2 regions of the Arthrobacter sp. M71 S08 genome follow, and region 1 is predicted to be linked to the other one. Evidence: predicted binding sites of a transcription regulator. Region 1 holds the regulator's gene; the other holds the start of a gene.
The links. Region 1 encodes HspR, which represses chaperone genes until heat shock. Its sites were predicted from a motif close to AAGTTGAGTCNNNNNGACTCAACTT; they were not measured.
Positions count from the first base shown of each region.

Region 1 (6,900 bases):
TCCGTCAAGCGCCACATGGGCACTGACTGGACCAAACAGATCGATGACAAGACCTACACGCCGCAGGAAATCTCTGCCCGCATCCTGCAGAAGCTGAAGACCGATGCCGAGAGCTACCTCGGTGAGAAGGTCACAGACGCCGTCGTCACCGTACCGGCGTACTTCAACGACGCTGAGCGGCAGGCCACCAAGGAAGCCGGTGAGATCGCAGGCCTGAACGTCCTGCGCATCGTCAACGAGCCCACCGCCGCAGCCCTGGCCTACGGCCTGGACAAGGGTAAGGAAGACGAGCTCATCCTCGTGTTCGACCTCGGTGGCGGTACGTTCGACGTCTCGCTCCTGGAAGTCGGCAAGGATGAGGATGATTTCTCCACCATCCAGGTTCGTGCCACTTCCGGTGACAACCGCCTCGGCGGCGACGACTGGGATCAGCGGGTCGTGGAGTTCCTGCTCGCCCAGGCAAAGGCCAAGGGCGCGGACCTGTCGAAGGACAAGATCGCGCTCCAGCGTCTGAAGGAAGCTGCAGAGCAGGCCAAGAAGGAACTGTCCTCTGCCAGCTCCACCAACATCTCCCTGCAGTACCTTTCCGTCACTCCGGACGGACCGGTGCACCTCGACGAGCACCTGAGCCGTGCCAAGTTCCAGGACCTCACCAAGGACCTGCTTGACCGCACCAGGAAGCCGTTCCACGACGTCATCGCCGAAGCCGGCATCAAGGTTTCCGACATCGACCACATCGTCCTTGTCGGCGGTTCAACCCGCATGCCCGCTGTTTCGGAACTGGTGAAGGAACTGGCCGGCGGCAAGGAGCCCAACAAGGGCGTGAACCCGGATGAGGTTGTCGCCGTCGGCGCTGCCCTCCAGGCCGGTGTGCTGAAGGGTGAGCGCAAGGACGTCCTCCTGATCGACGTGACCCCGCTGTCGCTGGGCATCGAGACCAAGGGCGGCGTGATGACCAAGCTCATCGAGCGCAACACGGCCATCCCCACCAAGCGCAGCGAGACCTTCACAACCGCAGATGACAACCAGCCTTCGGTTGCCATCCAGGTATTCCAGGGCGAGCGCGAATTCACTCGTGACAACAAGCCCCTGGGCACTTTCGAGCTCACCGGTATTGCACCGGCGCCGCGCGGTGTTCCGCAGGTTGAGGTCACCTTCGATCTCGATGCCAACGGCATTGTGCACGTGTCCGCCAAGGACAAGGGCACCGGTAAGGAGCAGTCGATGACCATCACCGGCGGCACCGCGCTGTCGAAGGAAGACATCGATCGCATGGTCCGTGAGGCTGAAGAGCACGCTGCCGAGGACAAGAAGCGCCGCGAGGCTGCGGATGTCCGCAATTCGGCCGAGCAGCTGGCCTACTCCGTTGGCAAGCTCATCGACGACAACTCCGACAAGCTGCCCGAAGAAGTCAAGACCGAGGTTCAGGGCGACGTTGACGCACTGAAGAAGGCTCTGGAGTCGCAGGACAACGATGACGAGGTGAAGGCTGCCTTCGAGAAGCTGCAGACCTCCCAGACCAAGCTCGGCGAGGCCATCTACGCCCAGGCTCAGCAGGAAGGTGCCGCCGGTCCCGGCGCTACCCCCACCGGTGAGCCCAGCGAGAACGGATCCAAGGCTGACGACGAAGACATCGTCGATGCCGAGGTCGTTGACGAAGACGAGAAGAAGTAGCCATGCCGCACCACGGAAACGAAGAAGAACACTCAGAGCCAGTGAGCTTCCGGGATAACCGGAAGATCGACCCGGAGACTGGGGAGATCCGTGGGCAGCAAGGCACAGCCGAAACAGACGGCACGGGTACCCCTGGTTCGGCCCCCTTCGCGGGTGCCGGCCAGGAGCCCGGCGCCGGAACCGCACAGGATGCGTCGGACTCTGCGCACCCGGACGGAGCGGACGCCGGTGTTGATGCGTTGGCCCAGGCGGAAGCGATCCTCAATGAGGCTGGTGGCGGGGAAGAGATTCCTCCAGCGTCCACCAACGTCGAGGCCGAGCTTCGGAATGACCTGCTCCGGCTTCAGGCCGAGTACGTCAATTACCGGAAGCGGGTGGAGCGGGACCGCGACGTCGCACGGGACATGGCAGTGATCGGGGTACTGAACTCGCTCATGCCGGTGCTCGACGACATAGACGCCGCCCGCCAGCACGGCGACCTTGCGGACGGGCCCTTCGCCGCTATCTCCACCAAGCTGGAGAACGCGTTGAAGACCTACGGCCTCTCCCGCATCGATGAGACCGGCGTGGAGTTCGACCCGAACATTCACGAAGCGCTCATTCAGCAGCCGAGCCCGGACGTCCAGTTCGACAGCGTCAGCCAGATCCTCCGCGCCGGATACAAGAAGGGCGACCGCGTCCTGCGCGCAGCCCAGGTGATCGTAGCGGTTCCTGAGTAGCTGGGCGCGTCCTTCCCCTCCGGGGCAACGAACTTCCGAGACTCGCAAAGCTCGCTTCGGAATATTAAACCCCCTTTAGCGGAGGGGAAGGACGCAAGGCTTCCACGAACAGGACAAGTTAAAGATTTAGAGAGAGGAGGGGTCAGATGGCTAGTCAGGATTGGGTCGACAAGGACTTCTACAAGATCCTTGGCGTGCCCAAGGACGCCTCCGACGCCGACATAAAGAAGGCCTACCGGAAGCTCGCGCGCAAGCATCACCCCGACCAGAACCAGAGCACCGGCGGCTCGGACAGGATGTTCAAGGACATCTCCGAGGCGTACTCGGTGCTGTCCGATCCCGAGCAACGTCAGCAGTACGACGCGATCCGCGCCATGGGCAGCGGAGCGCGTTTCACCGCCGGCGGTCCGGGCGGGGCAGGCGGCGGCGCCGGCTTTGACGACATGTTCGGGAACCTCTTCGGTCAGACCGCGGGCCGCCAGCGCGGAGGTTTCGGTGGCGGCAGCAACCTGCCTCCGGAGTTCGCCGATCTGTTCGGGGGAGGCGGTGGCTACTCTTCCGGTGGGGGATTTCCCGGGGGCGGTGGATTCCCTGGGTATCAGGCACCGCCACGCAAGGGCGCAGACCGGACGGCGAGCACCAGCATCTCCTTCGCCGGGTCCATCCGCGGCACCACGATCGGTCTGCGTGAACCGTCCGGCGAGGTGATCGACGTTCGTATTCCTCCCGGTATCCGTGACGGACAGAAGGTCCGTGTACGCGGAAAGGGCCAGTCGGGGCCGTCAGGAAACGGTGACCTCATGGTCACGGTGAATGTGAAGCCGCATCCGTTCTTCCAGCGCGACGGCGACAACATCCGGGTGCACGTACCTGTCACCTTCCCCGAGGCTACGCTCGGTGCGCAGGTGGAGGTGCCCACCCTGGACGGTGAGACCGTCAAGGTGAAAGTGCCGGCGGGTACTCCGTCCGGCAGGACCCTTCGGGTCAAGGGCCGCGGAGTGAAGACTTCGAAGGGCACAGGCGATCTGCTGGTGACCATCGACGTCGTCGTTCCGCAGAATCTGAACAAGGACGCGGCGGCCGCCGTCGAGGCATTCGCCAGCGCCACGAAGGATGCCGACCCGCGCAACAATCTCGCCGAAAAGGCGCGGCTTTAGGGTGTAGGGAATCTAGACAGCAGAGGGGAGCGACACCATGTCTGTTGATATCAATATGCCGATCTATGTGATTTCCGTGGCGGCGGAGCTCGCAGACATGCATCCCCAGACGCTGCGTCAGTACGACCGGCTGGGTCTCGTCACCCCCAGCAGGGCGCCCGGGCGGGCCCGCCGGTATTCCCAACGGGATGTCAATGTCCTGCGCGAAGTTCAGCGACTGTCCCACGAGGGCGTCTCTCTGGAGGGGATCCGGCGCATCCTGGAACTGGAGAATCAGGTCATGGCGCTCCAGCACAGGGTCAGCGAACTCACGGAAGAGCTGGCGCAGCGCCGGAAGCCGGAGACCAGCCGTGTCTTCGCTGCCGGTCTCGCGGGCGACGTCGTCACCCTCGCCAGGGGCCAGCGTCCCCGCCCGCGCAGCCAGGCACTCATGATCTGGCGCGGGGATCCTTCCCGTTGAGTCCCGCCGACGTAGCGCAACCTTCAATTCCACGGCACACTTATATACATGCCTGAATCAGAGTTCGCTGACGCCGCGGAAGTCCTGCTGGAGGGTGTTCTTCAGCTCCTCCTCTTTGGTGGAGCGGTTCTGGGTGTTCTAGCCATCGGCGCGGCAACCGGTACCTGGTTGATCGTGCGCCGCGTCCGCCGTTCGGGAGTCCTCCGCCGCCGGATCGAGCGCGGGTCCAGCCGTCTGCGGTCCTTCTCCTCGGATGCATCGGCACGGGAGCTCGCAAGGCTCCGGCTCCAACTCGAGCGCTCCACGGATGCCACCCGTCGCTCCGTTGCGGCGGCTATCGCACAGGGTTCTCCCACGGGAGACCTGGCCGCAACCGCGGAGGACCTCACCCGGGCCGAAACCGTACTCGGCGAACGCCTTGCCCTTGCCGAACGGGAACCGAACAGGGCGCTCCGCGAAGACCTTGCCCGCGGTATCGGCGAGCAGGTCAACTCCCTCTGCGAACTGTCAGCTCAGCTGCGTCGAGCCCTTCTCGAGGTTCATCAGGTCTCCGGCAGCAGGCAGCTTGAGCGCGCCACCTCACGCCTCACCACGGAAATCGGTGCTCTGAGGACCTGGAACGCCGCCTACGGCACCGGCACGCGGCGGGCCTAGCACCAGTGTCTGTACGTCGCCGCATCTCACGCATCCTTTCCTCGCGCCGCAACGCCGCTGAACCGGTTGATCCCATTGCCGCGCTCGGCCAGTCCCAGCGGCAACAGGAGGAAAACCTCGACCGCGCCCGCCGCAGTGTTGCCGACCTCGCCGCCGTGCGGCACCGGGTCGACAGCCTCGCCCGGCAGGCGGCGGCAGACCTCGACGCCTGCAACCGCGAGGCGGAACGCGCTGTTGCGAACAACAACGACGACGCCGCCCGGGCTGCGCTTCGCCGGGCACTGGAAGTGCAGAAGAGACTTGAGACGCTGACCCGCCAGCGCGACGGCGTCGATCAGCAGTTCCACGCCCTCGAAGCGGACCTGTACCGGCTTGAAACTTCATTGCAGGAAAACGCAGTCCGTTACGAATCCCTCAAGGCGCAGCACGGCGCCACCCAGGCGGCGCTGGACGTTCAGGGCGCGGTGTCCGCTTCAGCGGGAAGCAGCGTGGAAACCGCGCGCGCCGCGCGCGAGGCGGAACGGGAAGCCAGGCGTTTGAGGCATCTGCAGGCCGCCCAGGAGGAACTCACCTGGTCCGACCCGTCCTCCGGGAAGCTCGAACAGGCGTTCGGCGAGCTCGAAGCACGTGAGGCAGCCGAGCAGGAACTCCGGCAGCTGAAAGAACGGGCGCAGGGCCGCCGGCGCGGGCAAGCGTAGGCCCGCAGACCCCGTGAGGGAAGCATCAGCGCCGGTTGCCAGGCTCAGCCCATGAGCGAGATCAACGGCGCAGACATCCGTGGCAAACAGTTCCTGGTAGTAGGAGCAACGGGCCAGCTCGGTTCGCGCATAGCGGCAGAACTGGGAGCAAGGGGAGCGCGGCTGGTCCTCAGCGGACGCGATGAGGCGAAACTCCGCGCAGTCGCCGATCGGCTGGGTGCAGGTTCCGTTGCCGCAGACCTGACGCTGCCCGGCGGGCCCGCCAGCATCGCCGATACGTTGAATGACGAGACTCTGGACGGCATGGTTTATGCTGCGGGCGTCGTGGCCTTCGGTTCCCTCACCGAGCTTGACGATGACACCCTGGACGAGTTGCTGCTCACCAACTTCGTGGGCTACGCCCGGCTCCTTCGAGCGGTCGTCCCACGGCTGGGCAAGGGATCTGTGGTGGCGCAGATCAGCGCTGTCGTCGCTGAGAGTCCCACCGGGGGCATGGCCGCGTACTCTGCGAGCAAGGCGGCTCTGAGCGCGTTCGGCAAGGCTGCCGCGCTTGAGTTGCGCCGTCGCGGGGTGCGCGTCCTAGATGTTCGGCCGCCGCACACCGAAACCGGGCTGGCCAACCGTCCCATCGACGGGTTGGCACCCCGCCTGCCGCAGGGCAAGGACCCGGATGCCGTAGCCCGCCGAATCGTTGACGCGATAGCTGCGGGGGAGCGGGACGTGCCGTCGTCGTCATTTGACTGAGTGAGCTTAGGTCGCCTCACCACCCGGCCCCGGCTACGCTTCGATCATGGCAATTGAACCGGATACCAAGGACTGGACTTGGGTCTTGGAGCGCCCCTGCACCGAATGCGGATTCAACCCGGCGGACTACCCGCCCGATCGCATCGCGGATCAGCACAGGGCGGATCTGACCCAGTGGCGAACTGTCCTCCAAAGGCCCGACGTGCGCGTGCGCCCCGACGAGAGCACCTGGTCAGCGCTTGAATACGCTGCCCACGTCCGGGACGTCTATGTGCTGTTCATTGAACGCACTGAGCTGATGTTGGCGCAGGAGGACCCGCTCTTCCAGAACTGGGACCAGGACCGCACGGCGCAGGAGAAGAACTACGCCGCCGAGGATCCGACCAGGGTTGAGCGCGAGCTTGCGGACGCCGGCGAGGCCTACACCGCGCTGCTGGATTCGGTGACGGACTGGGACCGTGGAGGGCGTCGAAGCAACGGGTCGTCATTCACTGTCGCAACCCTTGCGCAGTACGGACTGCACGACGTCGTCCATCACCTTCACGATGTCCGCGCCTGAGGGCAGCGGCTAGGAGACCCGCCGGTACGCCAGGTCGAAGATCATGCGGCCGGCGTCGTGGGCCTTGTTCTCGAAGCTCGTGAGGATGCGGCCCTCGAACCGCGGGGCCCACCCTCCGATCGTGTCCTCGCCTTCGCGGGCCGAGGCTGTGCCGGCGGGCTCGCGTCCTTCACGGCGGGGCGTTCCGCCGACCTCGTGCTCGACGCCGCTGGCCCACACCTGGGTCAGGGGGTTG
Region 1 is NZ_JBNHEY010000002.1:205,826-212,725, forward strand. It holds gene dnaK (molecular chaperone DnaK) at 1-1,674, shown strand, start outside; gene AC5RTB_RS04850 (nucleotide exchange factor GrpE) at 1,677-2,393, shown strand; gene AC5RTB_RS04855 (DnaJ C-terminal domain-containing protein) at 2,540-3,550, shown strand; gene AC5RTB_RS04860 (heat shock protein transcriptional repressor HspR) at 3,588-4,010, shown strand; gene AC5RTB_RS04865 (hypothetical protein) at 4,059-4,664, shown strand; gene AC5RTB_RS04870 (PspA/IM30 family protein) at 4,670-5,362, shown strand; gene AC5RTB_RS04875 (SDR family NAD(P)-dependent oxidoreductase) at 5,414-6,106, shown strand; gene AC5RTB_RS04880 (DinB family protein) at 6,153-6,665, shown strand; gene trmB (tRNA (guanosine(46)-N7)-methyltransferase TrmB) at 6,675-6,900, opposite strand, start outside.

Region 2 (6,900 bases), on a different contig from region 1:
GGCGGCTTCGGCACTGATGCGGAAGGCAACCCGAACACCGGGCTTGTCGGCCCCATGATCACCTACCTGTTGCCGCTTCTCATTGCCTACACCGGTGGGCGGATGGTCTATGACGTCCGTGGCGGCGTCGTGGGCGCCATCGGCACCATGGGCGTCATTGTGGGTGCGGGTATTCCGATGTTCATCGGCGCCATGATTATGGGTCCCCTCGGCGGCTGGACGATGAAGAAGATCGACAGCATCTGGGACGGCAAGATCAAGCCGGGCTTCGAAATGCTGGTCAACAACTTCTCTGCCGGCATCTGGGGCGGACTGCTCGCGATGATCGGGTTCTACGGCATTTCCCCATTGGTCGAGGCGTTCAGCACGGCCGCCGGGAACGTCGTGCAGTTCCTGGTGAACAACGGACTCCTCCCACTCACCAGCATCTTCATTGAGCCTGCCAAGGTGCTCTTCCTGAACAACGCCATCAACCACGGCGTACTAACCCCGCTGGGTGTCCAGCAGTCCCTCGAGGACGGCAAGTCGATCCTGTTCCTCCTCGAGGCCAACCCCGGCCCCGGTCTGGGTATCCTCCTGGCGTACATGTTCTTTGGTCGCGGTGCAGCCAAAGCATCCGCTCCCGGAGCCGTGATCATCCACTTCCTCGGTGGTATCCATGAGATCTACTTCCCGTACGTGCTGATGCGCCCGCTGCTGATCCTGGCAGCGATCGCCGGTGGCATGACGGGTGTTGCAACGCTTGCCATCACCAATTCAGGCCTTGTAGCACCGGCGGCGCCGGGTTCCATCTTCGCGGTGCTCGTACAGACCGCCCGGGACAGCTACTTCGGTGTGGTGCTCTCGGTGGTACTCGCGGCGGCGGTGTCCTTCCTCGTGGCGTCCATAATCCTGAAGACCGCAAAGCGGAAGGACATCGATGACGCCGATGACCTCGCCGCTGCGACCACCCGGATGGAGTCCATGAAGGGCAAGAAGAGCTCGGTTTCCTCCGCTCTGACCGGCGCCGGCACCGTAGCTGTCATGTCGGGCCCCATCCAGAACATCGTCTTCGCCTGCGACGCCGGTATGGGCTCCAGCGCGATGGGCGCATCTGTTCTGCGGAACAAGATCAAGGCTGCCGGTTACCCGGACGTCAAGGTGACCAACGCCTCCATCGCGAACCTTCGTGATGACTACGACGTTGTCATCACACATCAGGACCTGACCGAGCGGGCCCAGCCCGCAACCTCCAGTGCCGTGCACGTCTCGGTGGACAACTTCATGAACAGCCCGAAGTATGACGAGATCGTGGAGCTGGTCAAGGAAAGCCGCACTGGTCCCGCGGAGGGTTCCGGTGACGCACCGCCTGCCGCGGGAACGCCGGGTGGCGCGGATGCGTCCAACGCCGAGGCGACTGTCCGCACCGGTGGTGCCCACGCCGCCGGAGCTCACGCTGCAGAAGCGGTAACCGAATCACCGTCGGACATCCTGGTAGCCGAGAGCGTTGTGCTCAGCGGTACGGCCACAAACCGTGACGCAGCCATCGACGAGGCGGGACAGCTGCTGCTGGCCCGTGGGGCGGTCGACGAGGGTTACATTCAGGCGATGCATGAGCGCGAGGAGTCAGTTTCCACTTACATGGGAAGCTTCCTTGCGATTCCGCACGGCACCAACGCGGCCAAGGACCACATCCGCAAGTCGGCTGTGTCCGTGGTCCGTTACCCCGACGGCCTGGATTGGAACGGCAAGGAGGTCAGGTTCGTGGTTGGCGTCGCAGGCGTGAACAACGAGCACCTGCACATCCTGTCCTCAATCGCGAAGGTGTTCACCGACAAGGCGCAGGTAGCTCAGTTGGAGGCCGCGACGTCGGCTGAAGAGATCCTCGAAATCTTCCGAAAGGTCAACGCATAGTGAAGGCAGTTCACTTCGGAGCAGGGAACATTGGGCGCGGCTTTGTTGGGCTGCTACTCCACCAGGCGGGCTACGAGGTGGTGTTCGCGGATGTCGCGGATGCCCTGATCAGCGAGTTGGCGGGCGCGGACAGCTATCGCGTCCACGAGGTGGGCGAGCAGCCGGCGGTGCATACGGTCGACAATTTCCGGGCGGTGAACTCGAACACCGAGGAGAACCGCCTGGTTGAGGAGATCGCCACGGCGGACATCGTCACCACAGCGGTGGGGCCGCACATCCTGAAGTTCGTGGCTCCGGTGATCGCCAAGGGGATAGCGGCGCGAGCCGGTGATTCCGCGCCGCTGCAGGTGATGGCATGCGAGAACGCCATCAATGCGACCGACATCCTGCGGGAATCGATCGAAGCTTCCTGGGACGAGTCGAACGGCAGCCTTGCCGATCGAGCGGTCTTCGCGAACACTGCGGTGGACCGCATCGTTCCGAACCAGGACCCCGGCCAGGGCCTCGACGTGACGGTGGAGACCTTCTACGAGTGGGTTATCGACCGTACTCCGTTCGGGGACAACCCGCCGGTGATCCCGGGAGCTATGTTCGTGGATCGGCTCGGTCCGTACATCGAGCGGAAGCTGTTCACCGTGAATACCGGTCATGCGTCCGCGGCCTACTTCGGGTATGAGGCTGGGCTCGAGAAGATCTCGGAGGCTATGGCTGATCAGGAAGTCGCCGCGAACGTCCGTGCGGTGCTCGGGGAGACCAAACAGCTCCTGGTGGACAAACACGGTTTCGACGCCGAGGAGCAGGAAGCGTACGTCCAGAAGATCCTCGGGCGGTTCACCAACCCGCACCTGCCCGACACAGTTAACCGCGTAGGCCGCGCACCCCTGCGCAAGCTGAGCCGGAATGAACGGTTTATCGGACCGGCCGCAGAGCTCGCCGAGCGTGGCACCACCCCGGACGCTCTGCTGAAGGCGATTGCGGTGGCGCTGCGGTTCGATGATCCTGAGGACGCCGAGGCGGCGGAACTGGGGCAGATCCTCGCCTCCGTCGACGCCGGTGCAGCAACAGAGCGGATTACCGGGCTGGACCAGGACCATCCGCTGTTCCCGGCCATCCGGAAACTGGTGGAAGAGCGTCAGGCTGCTTCCGTTTGACGAGTCTCAGCACAGCGCAACGGCGCCGTACCCTCTCAAGGGTGCGGCGCCGTCGTCGTTCAAAAGACCCATTGAAATTCGGTATGGCGCGTCGATCCTCAGTTGTGATCAATGCGCAACATCCGTCGGGCCAACGTCGCTGCCCACCGACCCGCAAGACATACCTACGGTATGGCGGCACCCTTGTCTGCTTGTGACTGCCATGGCTGCAGCAGGGGCTCAGGTTTCGGACTTTTCCTGCTGAGTCGACTCTTCGATGGCCTCCTGCCGGTCGCCCGCAGCGACGTCGATCTTGCGCCGCCGTGTCGCTTCGCTCACCGGGATGGTCACACTGAGCACACCGTTGTCGTAGCGCGCGGCGATACCGTCGACGTCGATATCCTGGCCAAGTGTCAGCTGGCGCAGGAAGGAGCCGCTTTGGCGCTCCTTGAGCAACCACTGCGTTTCGCCGTCGCTCTTCAAGGTACGTTCAGCCCTGATGCTCAGCAGCTGTCCGTCAACGTCAACATCAACCGAGTGTGGATCAATGCCGGGCAGATCGGCGTTGAGAACATAGTGGTCGCCCTCACGGTACAGGTCCATCGGCATCAACATTGGCCCCTGCCGGCCGCCGAACACGGCCGGGGACAGACGGTCCATTTCCTGGAAAGGATCAAACCGGGCCATGGTTACCAACTCTCCCTTCATCACGGAATCTTCATAGTTGAGTCATCCACGCTCAACTATGATCATTTTAGCCCGCAGTACCGCCAGTCGGTAAGTCTCTTGCAACGGTTCTTGCGGGGCTACAGCCCGCCTACTTCTCCGCTTGACAGTGCGTCATGCCCGGCGGAAAATTCTTCCTAAGGAGCCCCTCGACGGGATTCCGGAGGCTGGCGTGATGCGCCTTTCGCATCTGCTGTTTCTCATAACGGCACATGAGCCCCCCGAATCCCTTCCAGGGGCTTCTTGTTGTCCAGTGGGGGGTGACAGCTGACGCTAAGGCAACGGCTAACTCGAGTGGCGGAGACTGCTGCTCGAATGTGAGCGACACGGGGTCAGACAATCACGCCGGTCCCCGTCTGACAGTCGCACCATTGATTCATGAGCGAGTGGAAGTCGTACCGACGCCAACCCGCTGTGGTTGCAGCGGCGGTGGCATTTCTGACCTGTGTTCTCTTCTGGGTGATCGGTATGGTCGGCGGGTTGGCCTTCCTCCAACGTCCTTCAGATCCGATGTCTGCGCTGCTCGGGCTCTACGCCATGCTTGTGGCAGTGGTTTTGTCTATCATCGTCGCCGGTGGCGCGGCGGCCTACCTCGCGCGGACCATGCCCAGACGAGTCAAAAGGTAGGAACCGATGCTTCACATCCTGCCGGTGGCGCCACGGCGTTTGACGAGCCGAGGGCGCCGCGTGAATACCTGTCACGTTGACCCTGTTAGCTGGTCCCTGACCAAGCATTGGGTTCTCTCTTGGGGTTTGCAGAGTCCGGGCGGGAGACCCGTGGAAGACGGACCGTGAAGGTGGTGCGCCCGGGTTCGCTGTCCACACTGATTGCCCCGTGGTGAGCGCAGACGATTGCGTGGACGATGGACAGTCCCAGACCTGACGTCCCTTGTCCGCCGGTTCGTGCTTGGTCGGCGCGGGTGAAGCGGGAGAAGACGTGATCGACGAAATCGGAGGGGATGCCGGGCCCATCATCCGTCACCTTGAGGATGATTTCGCTGCTTTCCACAGTCAAGCTTGTAACGACGGTGGTTCCGGGATCGGTGTGCTTATGAGCGTTTGTGAGGAGGTTTATCAGGACTTGGCGTAGATGGTTTTCATTCCCGCGGATGACAACGGGGTCGTCGGGGAGGCGGACGCTCCAGTGTTGTTCGGGAGCGGTGATCCGGATATCACTGACTGATTCGATAATGAGTTCTGTTAGATCCACATCTCCATCAACACCGATGTGTCCTTCATCGAGCCGGGCCAGGAGGAGCAGGTCTTCGACCAGCGTGGTCATTCTTAGAGTTTCTGATTCAACCCTGCGCAGTGAAGCGTCGCCTTTTGGTCCGAGGTGTTCTGTCATACGGATCAGCTCGGAGTGGCCGCGGATGGCAGCCAAAGGTGTGCGCAGCTCATGGCTGGCGTCTGCGACGAATTGACGGACTTGGGTTTCGCTGCGTTGTCGTGCGGTGAGGGCGCTTGCAACGTTGTCGAGCATTTTGTTGAAGGCGTGTCCTACGTTGCCCACTTCAGTTTGAGGAGAACCTGGGGAAGCACGTGCAGCTAGGACGACTTCACCTACATCCAGCGGTAATTCGGCGACATTGGTCGCTACCTTCGACAGGTGATCCAAGGGGCGGAGGGTTCGGCGGATAACGATTGCCGCTGAGATCCCGGTGAGGATGAGTCCGGCTATGGAGATCGTGGCCATTGCGCTGGCCAGTGAGTTCAACGTGGCGTCTCTATCAGCAGTGGGTAGACCTGTGACGAGGATATGGCCTTCTGTGTCATCTACAGCGATCAAACGGTACTGCCCAATGGACAGTAAGCGCTCCACAGGCTCGCGACTCTCGGGCAGACTGTTGACTACCTCGATGTCGGCTGTCGGTAAGTCCTCATGTTCCCCTTCGATGGAGTACAGCCCGGCATAATCGACCTCACCGTCTGATCGGTAGGCGCTAAGTGTGCCTGCCCCCTGAGCTGGGTGGCCGACAGTGTCCCTTTCCGTCTGTGACCGTACCCGGGAGATGGGATCTCCGAACCTGATCGTCCGGTTCGAGGCCTCGTGCAATTCGCTGTCAAGCTGTTGGGTGAGGATCACATTCATAGCGGCGTAGCTCAGAATTCCCAGAGCACCGCAGATGACGGTGAGCAAGACCAGGGTTATCAGCAACAGCCTTGTTCGCAGTTTCCATGACGAAACCGACCAGCGGAAGGACGAATTATGAATCCGTGCAGCCCCTCCGGGTTCAGCTGGTAGCGTCTCCATGATCTTCCTTTGCTGGCTTGAGGACATAACCTGCGCCGCGCACAGTATGAATCATGGGTTCACGGCCCACGTCGATCCTTTTCCGCAGGTAAGAAATGTTCAGTTCGACGACGTTCAACTGGCCGTCGAAACCGTAATCCCAGACATGTTCCAGAATTTGGCTTTTACTGAGAACCCGCCGGGAATTCTCCATCAGGAAACGGAGCAGGTTGAACTGCGTCGCCGTCAGCTGGATATTTTCGTCCGCCCGACTGATTTCACGTGTATCCAGATTCATCGACAGGTCACCCACCACCAACTCGGCGCTCTCTATGGCTGTAATTCCTGCACGTTGGACTAGCCTGTGCAAGCGCAGGACGACTTCCTCCAGGCTGAAGGGTTTGGTGACGTAATCATCACCTCCGGCAGTAAGACCGGAAATCCGGTCCTCCACGCGGCCCTTTGCGGTCAGGAAAAGTGCGGCGACTGATGGATCGGATGCCCGTAGCCTGCGTAGAACCTCAACACCGTCCAGCCCGGGAAGCATCACGTCCAGCACCAGAACATCCGGGCGGAACCGCTGCGCCAGTCGAACAGCAGAGGGGCCGTCAGACGCTATCAAAACGTCCCACCCCGACAATCTGAGCACTGCACTGACCACCTCAGAAAGGGCCGGCTCATCATCGACCACCAGAGCACGCACCCGCGAGCCATCGGATCGCCGCAGTAGGGGTAAATGCGCCCTTATTGAGCCCGAAGTGTTCGAGGTCATGAATGCACTCTGCCTCTCCATAGCAAGGCTCCAACGCTGCCGATGCCAACAAGTAAGGATGGAGGCAAACGCGAGGTCAATACGTTGGCGGTCATTAAAGGCAAACTCACAGGACTCCTATAACTCAGGCATAGAGCAGCCTGCTG
Region 2 is NZ_JBNHEY010000004.1:281,473-288,372, forward strand. It holds gene AC5RTB_RS11095 (PTS mannitol transporter subunit IICBA) at 1-1,893, shown strand, start outside; gene AC5RTB_RS11100 (mannitol-1-phosphate 5-dehydrogenase) at 1,893-3,044, shown strand; gene AC5RTB_RS11105 (Hsp20/alpha crystallin family protein) at 3,264-3,710, opposite strand; gene AC5RTB_RS11110 (hypothetical protein) at 4,128-4,376, shown strand; gene AC5RTB_RS11115 (sensor histidine kinase) at 4,462-6,003, opposite strand; gene AC5RTB_RS11120 (response regulator transcription factor) at 5,984-6,754, opposite strand.
Region 2: the regulator HspR is predicted to act here: its motif matches at 3,745-3,769, upstream of AC5RTB_RS11105 (Hsp20/alpha crystallin family protein).